Regions from separate parts of the Butyrivibrio sp. AE3003 genome, predicted to be linked through region 1. Evidence: riboswitches for the same ligand, from Rfam matches in the RefSeq annotation. Region 1 holds a riboswitch; each other region holds the start of a gene.

Region 1 (2,205 bases):
TCAACCTCACTCTTTCTGCAGCATCAGCCACAGCATATTGTTTTACCAAACTTGCCATTGTAAATCCTCCAACTAAAGAGGAAACAGCTGTATTCAAGAAATAGTTACCGGTTATTTCTATCTACAATTACATTCTATGGGCTTCTATGGCATGCAACGAGTCCCAAGATTATGACTCAGCGTCAACGCAGAATTGACTTTTCAAAGTTCCGAGCGCCCTCAACTGCTCCAAAGCAACTCTCTTAAGCTCAGGTCCCAGATTCTTAAAAGTGTTCATCATCTCCTTCTCTTCGAAAACATCCTTTATACATCCACACTCTTCTTCATCGATAAATATTGATGTCGGAACCTCCAAAGCCACGGCAACCCTCTTAAGCATTGATACCTTAAGTTCAAGCCTATCCTGTTCATATAAAGAAATTGTCTGCTTCTTGGTAAATACAAGCGAAGCCAACGTTTCCTGACTGATTCCTCTCTGCTTCCTGATAAATCTGATTCGCTCCCCAAGTGTCATCACATCAAATCTTTTGCTCTCATTACCCATATCTCCCCTCCGTTCCGGAGTCCCAAAACGGAAACATACTTAGCCAAGAGCAGATATATCAAGAAACAAAAATAGAGCCTGCAAAACACAATAGACCTAAGGTCAAAACCTTTCGGTATATTTCCGTTTTGCAGGCTCCTTCGATGTTACGTGCCACGCACGACTCTTTAAGCTCTTGGCAATACTTTTGATAAATGATGCTGTTCCTCGCTCTATGGCACTGCACTAGTCCATCAATTATCTCATCTATATGAAATTGTAAATATAAAACTACTAATATGCTTCTATCGCAAGCCCTAACAGCTCTTTATGATACCTATGGAGTATCTCTATCAGCGCTTCATTCTCATCTTTAACAATAGTAGTAACAAACCTTTTGGTCGCACAAATCCTGAGCACCGATCCGCAGACATCACACTTTTCAACACATGACGCGAATTCCGCTCGCATGATCTTATTTCCGCATACTGGGCAATTCACCCACAGTTCGCCTGTTTCCGGTATTTTAGTTTTCATAACCTTCTACCCCATACTCTTTCCACAGATTAAGGAACATATTGCATACAATAACCAATTGACTACCGGTCTTAATCTGTATGTCCATCCTACGCAAGCACTATCCCTACATAGTCAGATGTATGAAAGTAATAAAGAACTATTGTGCGATCATCCCTAATCTATTTTACTAAAACAACGTAAAAATAATCTTCTCCTTTCGATTAGAGTTTTAAAGGTTCGAAAAAAAAGAAGCTGTCACCAGCTCCCTCCATACTCGCAACTGGCTGACTCTTGTGAGTCCCTATAGCTTTGTGCCACCGGATTGCTCCAGCTTTACCCTTGGTATTGTTCTGTTCGAACATTTTTTACTCTTTTATTTTAACCGAGACGCCCCTAAAAAGATACGGCAAATCCTACAAAATAAAGCAGTTTATTTTACCAATTTAGCGAAATAAAGCGAGCACAATTTATTGAAACATATATTTTAAAGGTGTATTATATACACGAACATCAGTTCTTTTTTCATTGAGGTTATTTTTATGAGTAGAGTTATTGATAATGTAGACGTTATCTGCCAGCACAAGGCAAACGGAGAAGTCATTCCTCTTCGTTTTCGCATTATGAACGAAGACGGTCAATATGAAAATTATACGATAAAAGGTTATAGAACCATTACCCATCCGGGGCCTTATACTACTCCGGACGGTCTCTATGTTTCTTACTCCACATTTGTTTTTGAATGTGTTGTTGTCGTGCTTGATTACAAGCGGAAAGTACGATTATATTTTGAAACACATAACAGTAAGTGGAGGATTGCGATATGAAACAACCTTCCAGAACCAAACCTGCCATACTCACACCATTCTTTTACAAACCTTTATAGAACTCCACCGCGTCTGCAATTTCATCCTCTGTGGGATGCCCTTTCTGAATACCACCAACGAGCTTAAACGGTCCAAATGTATCAAATCCTTTACACTGAAATCTGCCAAGCTCATTACACTGCTTATCCTTACCAATCTCTGCTATACTGTCAAAATACCTTTTCAGAGGATTCCCTGCTGTAGCTATGTAAAAGACATCTTTCTGCGGAGGCAAATTGATCTTAGCAAAGTTCAAAATCTGCTCAGCGAATTTGCTGTAATAAATCCCGGATGCAAAAC
Region 2 (2,205 bases), 540 kb from region 1:
AAAGCACGACATGCAGAATAATATGCAGTTGATTTCAGGCTTTTTGAAAGAAAAAAAGTATGACAAAGCGCAGAATCATTTACAGGAACTTATAGATGAACAATCTGCTATAAATAGTTTTGTTAACACCGGGAATGAAGCTATTGATACAGTTCTGAACATTAAATTTTCTGCAGCCGAACAAAACGGAATTACAGTCAAGAAAGATATAAATATCCCGGCCGGTTTACCAATCTCATATCATGATTGCATAAAAATATTTGGAAATCTTTTTGATAATTCAATCAATGCTTTGAAGAGCCTTGATTCAGGGGATAAGATATTAAGCTGTTTTATGTTCTATAGCGCGAATGCTCTGATTGTACAAGTTTCAAATCCGTACACAAAGAAAGATGATACATGTGATAAAGATGAATTTTTGCATGGACTTGGATTGGGTATAGTTAAGTCAGCTGTTGAAAGTTATGAGGGGACTTTCGAGATATGTGATGATGGGAAAAATTTCACTGTAAATATTGTTTTATATATAAATAACGCACATCGTCAAAAAGTCTAAAAATTGCCGATGTGCGTTAATATTTTGACGAAAATTAAATTGTAGTTAAATTTCAAAACAATCAGAAAATTATGAACAATTACTTGCATATTGTGTATTTATGTGATAGTATTTCGGTGGCAAAACTAGAGTGATCTAGTGACGCAAAGCTATAGGGCCTATGTTGAACAGGGTAGGTAGCCAGTTGCTTTTTTGGTAGCGATGCGGAAGTATCGCTTTTTTTTGTACCTTAAAAATAGAGCATTATAGGTGGCCCCTGTAATGCTATTTCTTTTTTACCGGAAAATTTCAGTACGTGGTGGAGGAAATAAGCTGATGTTTTTTGATTTTTTGATCAAGGTGAGAATGCCCAATAATAAGACTCAGGAATTTGGTGCGTGGAAAGAGCTTCACAGTATATGTTGTGCAGTTGAGTCAAATGCGCGCATGGATCCGGACTCATGCATTATAAATATCAGACAGGCACTTGAAGTCTTGTTTTCCGGTCTTTGTCTTGATGCGGGATTTACGGATCTTCCGGATTCGTTGTCAGGAATAATGGGGAAAAGTAAAGGTATAAGAGGGCTTTGGTATGGTGAATGTAATATAAATTCATTTTATCAGCTCAAGAATCAGGCAAATGAAATTGTACATATTTCAAAGGAAGTATCCGGCATAAGAAAATATGAAATAAAGGGTAAACATGCAGACGTGACAATGGCTTGTAAGCTTACAATGCTGTTTTATAAGTCTGTTGCAAGCTTGTTCAAAATTGATAAAAAGCGAATGAAACCAATGGAAGCGGATATGCTTCCGTTTGGGGAATATGAAGTTATAAAAAAGATTCCGAAAAAGCCCTACGAATCTATAGAGGGCAATTTCAAATATATTGCCAGAAAGAATAACAATAATATTTCTACATATGTATATGTAAGACCCTTTTTAAACACTGATGAAAAAACAGCATTTAGTGACAGGGATATGGAAGCTCAGCAGTTCTTTAAGAATATGAGGGGCTCGAACAATATTATTGCGGGTGAAGAGTTAAGAACAAGCGCGTATTGCAATCTTAAATATCTAGTATATAACATACGTGAAAATACTAAGACACTCGATGAGATTGCAAAAGAAATTAAACCGTATGAACTTCTGGATATCATAGAGCAGGTTGCAAATGGACTGAGCAGGCTGGCTTCTTCTAAAATAAATATTCATCACAGGGATATAAGACCCACATGTATTTTTGTATCTTCTTTTGAAGACGGATATGAAGCGAAGATTGGATGCTTTGAAACAGCAAAAATTGATTATAAAGAAAAGAGCATGGAGACAGTCGGAGCGTGGGTTGCGCAGAGACAAAAGAATAATGTATATACGCATCCGAGAATGCTTCTTGAATCAGAACACGATAACAAAGAATGGGAAGCTGGGGATGTATATTCACTTGTAATGGTTTTGTTAGCATGCCTTGATACATCAATTGAAAAAGGCGGTGCGGTGGATTGTTCTGTTTTGTATGATTACTACTCTGACGACTTTGTTGATGAGATAGAAGGAATAGTAAGAGCTGCCTCGCTTTCACAGATACCGGGCATGAGAGAATTTGACAGGATTCTTTTAGAGGAAATGGATAATGAATAAGATTGAGTTTGCAAACGCAAAAAGCTTTC
Region 3 (2,205 bases), 2.2 Mb from region 1:
AAGCGGCGTCAAAACGGATACGAGCTTATATTCTTTTAGTTCTTTACCTAACGTTTTTATCATAGTCTCTCTCCTGTTGTAATCTTCAATCAAGTATTATATAACTAAAAAAAATTGTGTTCAATTGATTTTATAGTTATTTAAGATTAAAAAAGCACCTTCTTTCATCACCGGATCTGGTTTAGAACCATCATCCAAGAAAGAGGTGCTTTCTATTTTTAATCGTAAATCAATTTTTTAAAGCTGAGGATCAGGAGTATTCGGTGTTCCTTCAGGCTGTGGTGCAAGAACAACCGGTGTTCCTTCAGGTTGAGGAGCAGGTGCGACAGGCATTCCTGCAGGCTGCGGTGCAAGGATATCAAGATGATATCCGGTTTCATCGTAAGCTGCCTGTATCATAACATCATGGTCAAATATATTCCTGAACCTGAAGTCTTTTCTGGTTTTGTATGCAATAGCTGCATCATCTCCCTGCTTATAGTAGTCAACAGGTTTTGAATGATTGTGTCTTTCAACAATCTTGCAACCGGCATTCATTGCTGCGTGGTAAAGAGCGCTGCTTATCTTACATACGCCTCCGCCGTAATCATATCCTCCGACAACATGTGCTATAACATATCCTTTTTCAGGTGGTGTTCCCCTTCCGATCGTGCTTGCGTATGAGAATGTCTCTCCCGGTTTTACAATATATCCGTTTATATATCCGCATGCGACTCTCGCATTTACGTTATTTGCATCCTCATTAGCGGGATACAGCATGATATCTTCATGACCGATGCTTGCCCAAGCTATATTTTCAGGCGCCGGAGCCGGAGCTTCAGCAACAGGTGCTTCGCTTACAACTTCCTCTGTAACTGCATTATCTTCAACAGGATTCACCACTTCTGCGCCAGCTTCAACTGTTTCGGTAATTCCTTCCTGATCTCCCGGAGCAAATGTTTCTTCCATATGTACAAAAACTTCTTCAGGTGATGATGAATTATCTCCATATCCGATGATTGTTGCGCACAGCACCGGCACTGCGATTGCCATAGTAATACTTTTCTTTCTCATTGCTTGCACGTAATTCCTTTTTTCTAGATTTTTCCAAATAAAAAATAGCGATACTTACGCATCGCTATCAGATCAATTGCAACTGGCTGTCCTTTCGGACCCTATAGCTTTGCGTCATTAGATTTCTCTAATTTTGCCAATAATTATCTATATATAGTTCTTTTTTTATTAAAACAGAGTAATTATACCGTAAGGTCCGATTAAAGTCCATAATGAAATTTATCATTCTGCAATTTCACTTCAGCTATATTTCACTCAACGCACTTTACATAAAAAGATTAATTATACCTGTCAAAATTAAAGCATATGAAAGCAACCGCAATAACATTGATAATATTCCCCTCGCCCCTCTTAGCAATCCAAGTGTAGCAGCTCCAAATAGAATCAAACCTATCCCACCAGCCAATCGACCAACAATATTTATATCAACAATTGATAATTGAGATATATATATTACAAACAAGCATGCTTCGATCGCAGCAACAAAAAAAAGTATCCTTTTAATAATTTCGAAAGAGTTACCTTCTTTTTCGCCGGATAAAAGCTCATATGAAACACATTCATATATCCCTTTTTTTATTCTTATACATGTAAATGCACAATCTTTTTCCTTTGCAGGCATATTTTGTGTAAATAAAATTCTGCCTCCTTCAAATTCGCAATAAGATTTTACATTCGGCATAAAAGCATAATTTCCCAGCATTAAATCCGTATATTTTATTATCTTGTATTCTGTGGCTTTTAGTTCAAAAATCTTTTCTTTATTATTCCTTATATTTTTTTCTGAGAAATATCGATATACAGATCCCGCAAACAATATAAAATATAAAAAAAAGAATGTTCCTGCAAGCTCTATATCCCACCTGCTCTCATCAAACATTGATGGATTAGAAGTAGTCATTATATATATACAAACAAACGCTCCCAGTAAAGAAGCTATTCCCAGTAAGGCAATCTGTACTTTGGCAATATTTTTATGGTAATTCTTTAACGGAATAACTCTAAGTATAAAAGCAAATGTAGCTATTAGAAGTTCCAATGCTATTATTGTTGCTATCGTTACTATATACATAACTTAACCCCCAAATACTTCTGATGTAAAACTTACCACTGCTTTTGGAGCATCACACAATGCATCAGAAGCAAGTTCTG
Region 4 (2,205 bases), 1.8 Mb from region 1:
TGCAAGCTTATTAACGCCTTCCACCATAGCTGTGCGGGCGTCTGCGCCGTACTTAATTGTCTTTGCCATTTATTTATCCTCCGAATGTGTTTGATTATTTAATGATAGCAAGTATATCGTTCTGCTTAACAATAATATATGTTACATCATCAAGCTTTACTTCTGTTCCGGCATATTTTGAATAGATAACATTGTCACCCTTCTTAACCTGCATAGTAACTTCTTTACCGTCAACTACTCCACCGGGTCCGACAGCGATAACTTCTGCCTGCTGAGGCTTCTCCTTCTCTGCTCCGGGAAGTACGATTCCTGATTTTGTTGTCTCTTCTGCTTCAAGCTGCTTTAATACAACTCTGTCTGCAAGTGGTTGTAATTTCATTACAAATGCCTCCTTTATATGATGGTTTGAATAATCTTTTTAATTGTTAGCACTCTTTTAAGTTGAGTGCTAACCTCTAAGAACATATATTAGTGACTTCGCTTTATATGTGCAAACGCGAATATAATACCATATTTATTATATTCGCGTTTTTTCTTTCATATTCTCTTTTTTTCTCTCTTTTGCATCATATACTTTTTTATGGCTTAAAATACGTAATCGCAACAATCTTATCATCCACTGCAAACGTGATTCCGCAGTCCTTGAAATCATAATTCATGATATGGCTTCCCTCATCAGCTTCACTTGAAGGCTCTCCGTAAGCGGCTCTTAATTCTTCTTCCGTACTTCCGACGGAAATGCCTTTGGAAGTCTTTAAGTTCTCATCATGAACCGTAAGCTGTGCAGGCTTTTTAACCCCATCGACCTCTTCAGTGAAAAGAATCATTCTATCGGTATCAATATAATAGATATTTCCGGAATTATCGCCCGTCTGATTATCTTCCGTACTGATAACGCTCAGTATCGTTTCAATATCATCATTTATTGAAGCAACTTTTCCGTTGTATTCAAAAGAACCGGCAGGAAGCTCAGGTTCCTCGGAAGTTGCTTCCGTAGCCGATTCTTCTCCCGAAGCTCCATCGGATGATTCTTCCGAGCTGCTTTCACTAAATAACCCTTCTATGTCAATGTCCTTTTCATCATTGATAAAAGACTCAACAAATTCACCTATATCGGATACTTCCTCTATATCCGGTAATCCCTCGATTTCGGGCAGTCCCTCTATTTCAGGTAGCTCATCACATCCGGAAAGTGCGAACATCAGCACTGTTGCCATTAAACATGTCAAAATTCTTTTTTTCATACAACCAACTCCCTTTCAAAAACCCCAACTAACAAAAAAGACCGCACAAACAGCAGATCAACCCGCTATTTTGCAGTCAAACCATCTCTTTATATAAATATAAAAGATTTACGACTTTGCGCCCATACATTGCTATATGTTTGCCCTGTTTTATATATGTTAATTTTAACATAACTGTAAAATATTATCAATCTCAGCCACTCCATGTCAGGCATTCTCCTTTATTTGCAAATATTCCAGCCTTATAATCCACTTTTATGGCACAAACTCTTGCATCATTCGAAAAAATTATTTATAATCATTTTATTAACATATATTTTACAAAAATGTAGAGAAACTTCGTCTCTAAGATTGGAAAATGCTATGGAAACTAAAATAATATTCATCAATGATGAACTTACATCGCATAAAAAAGAACTTGAGAGCTGCAGAAAAGAGATCAACGAACTCCTGACAAAGTTCGAAAAAATGGAGCTTGATCCCGCCAACAAAAGCTACGTACGCATGATGGCAGCCAAGATCAACATAACAATGCACGATATTGATTCAAATATCCGAAAGATATCTTTTGCATATAATATCGCGGAGCAGTATGCCGAGAGGCTCATCAACTATTCATATATGAAAAACACGCTTCTTACGAATGATACCGAAGATGAAAGTCCGGATACAAAGCATTCCCAAAATTGAATGTCAAAACATCAAAAAAGCTCATAATAATACCTCCTGCCAACTTCTAATGACAGGAGGTTTTATATACCTAAAATATTTACATAAGTTTCTTTCGTCCGAGCATTTTTCTGATCATGCCCTTGGACATCTCAAAGCCAAGCGATCCCGAATTAACAACAATCATATCTTCAGGCGCGCCCATAAGATCCGATGCTTTCCAGATCCAGCCGCCCCACTCTTCCTGGGAATAAACCTTATTAAATTCATCCCAGTCGGTAAATACCGGAGT

Evidence for each region. Region 1 has a riboswitch for cyclic di-GMP ahead of CD00_RS0111330 (hypothetical protein). Riboswitches for the same ligand answer to the same signal wherever they lie in the genome.
Region 2: another riboswitch for cyclic di-GMP. It lies ahead of CD00_RS0113885 (hypothetical protein); the one in region 1 lies ahead of CD00_RS0111330 (hypothetical protein).
Region 3: another riboswitch for cyclic di-GMP. It lies ahead of CD00_RS18935 (VanW family protein); the one in region 1 lies ahead of CD00_RS0111330 (hypothetical protein).
Region 4: another riboswitch for cyclic di-GMP. It lies ahead of CD00_RS0102480 (hypothetical protein); the one in region 1 lies ahead of CD00_RS0111330 (hypothetical protein).

What each region holds. Positions count from the first base shown of each region.
Region 1 is NZ_JMLX01000001.1:2,349,289-2,351,493, forward strand. It holds gene CD00_RS0111320 (sigma-70 family RNA polymerase sigma factor) at 1-58, opposite strand, end outside; gene CD00_RS18170 (helix-turn-helix domain-containing protein) at 170-544, opposite strand; gene CD00_RS0111330 (hypothetical protein) at 818-1,060, opposite strand; cyclic di-GMP riboswitch class I at 1,315-1,390, opposite strand; gene CD00_RS0111340 (hypothetical protein) at 1,582-1,866, shown strand; gene CD00_RS0111345 (flavodoxin domain-containing protein) at 1,910-2,205, opposite strand, start outside.
Region 2 is NZ_JMLX01000001.1:2,889,726-2,891,930, forward strand. It holds gene CD00_RS0113880 (sensor histidine kinase) at 1-556, shown strand, start outside; cyclic di-GMP riboswitch class I at 665-748, shown strand; gene CD00_RS0113885 (hypothetical protein) at 872-2,176, shown strand; gene CD00_RS0113890 (serine/threonine protein kinase) at 2,169-2,205, shown strand, end outside.
Region 3 is NZ_JMLX01000001.1:119,402-121,606, reverse strand. It holds gene CD00_RS0100540 (ABC transporter ATP-binding protein) at 1-63, opposite strand, end outside; gene CD00_RS18935 (VanW family protein) at 238-1,053, opposite strand; cyclic di-GMP riboswitch class I at 1,128-1,201, opposite strand; gene CD00_RS0100530 (hypothetical protein) at 1,319-2,125, opposite strand; gene CD00_RS0100525 (hypothetical protein) at 2,129-2,205, opposite strand, start outside.
Region 4 is NZ_JMLX01000001.1:505,438-507,642, reverse strand. It holds gene groL (chaperonin GroEL) at 1-69, opposite strand, end outside; gene CD00_RS0102485 (co-chaperone GroES) at 95-379, opposite strand; gene CD00_RS0102480 (hypothetical protein) at 579-1,244, opposite strand; cyclic di-GMP riboswitch class I at 1,313-1,399, opposite strand; gene CD00_RS0102475 (hypothetical protein) at 1,608-1,934, shown strand; gene CD00_RS0102470 (SseB family protein) at 2,014-2,205, opposite strand, start outside.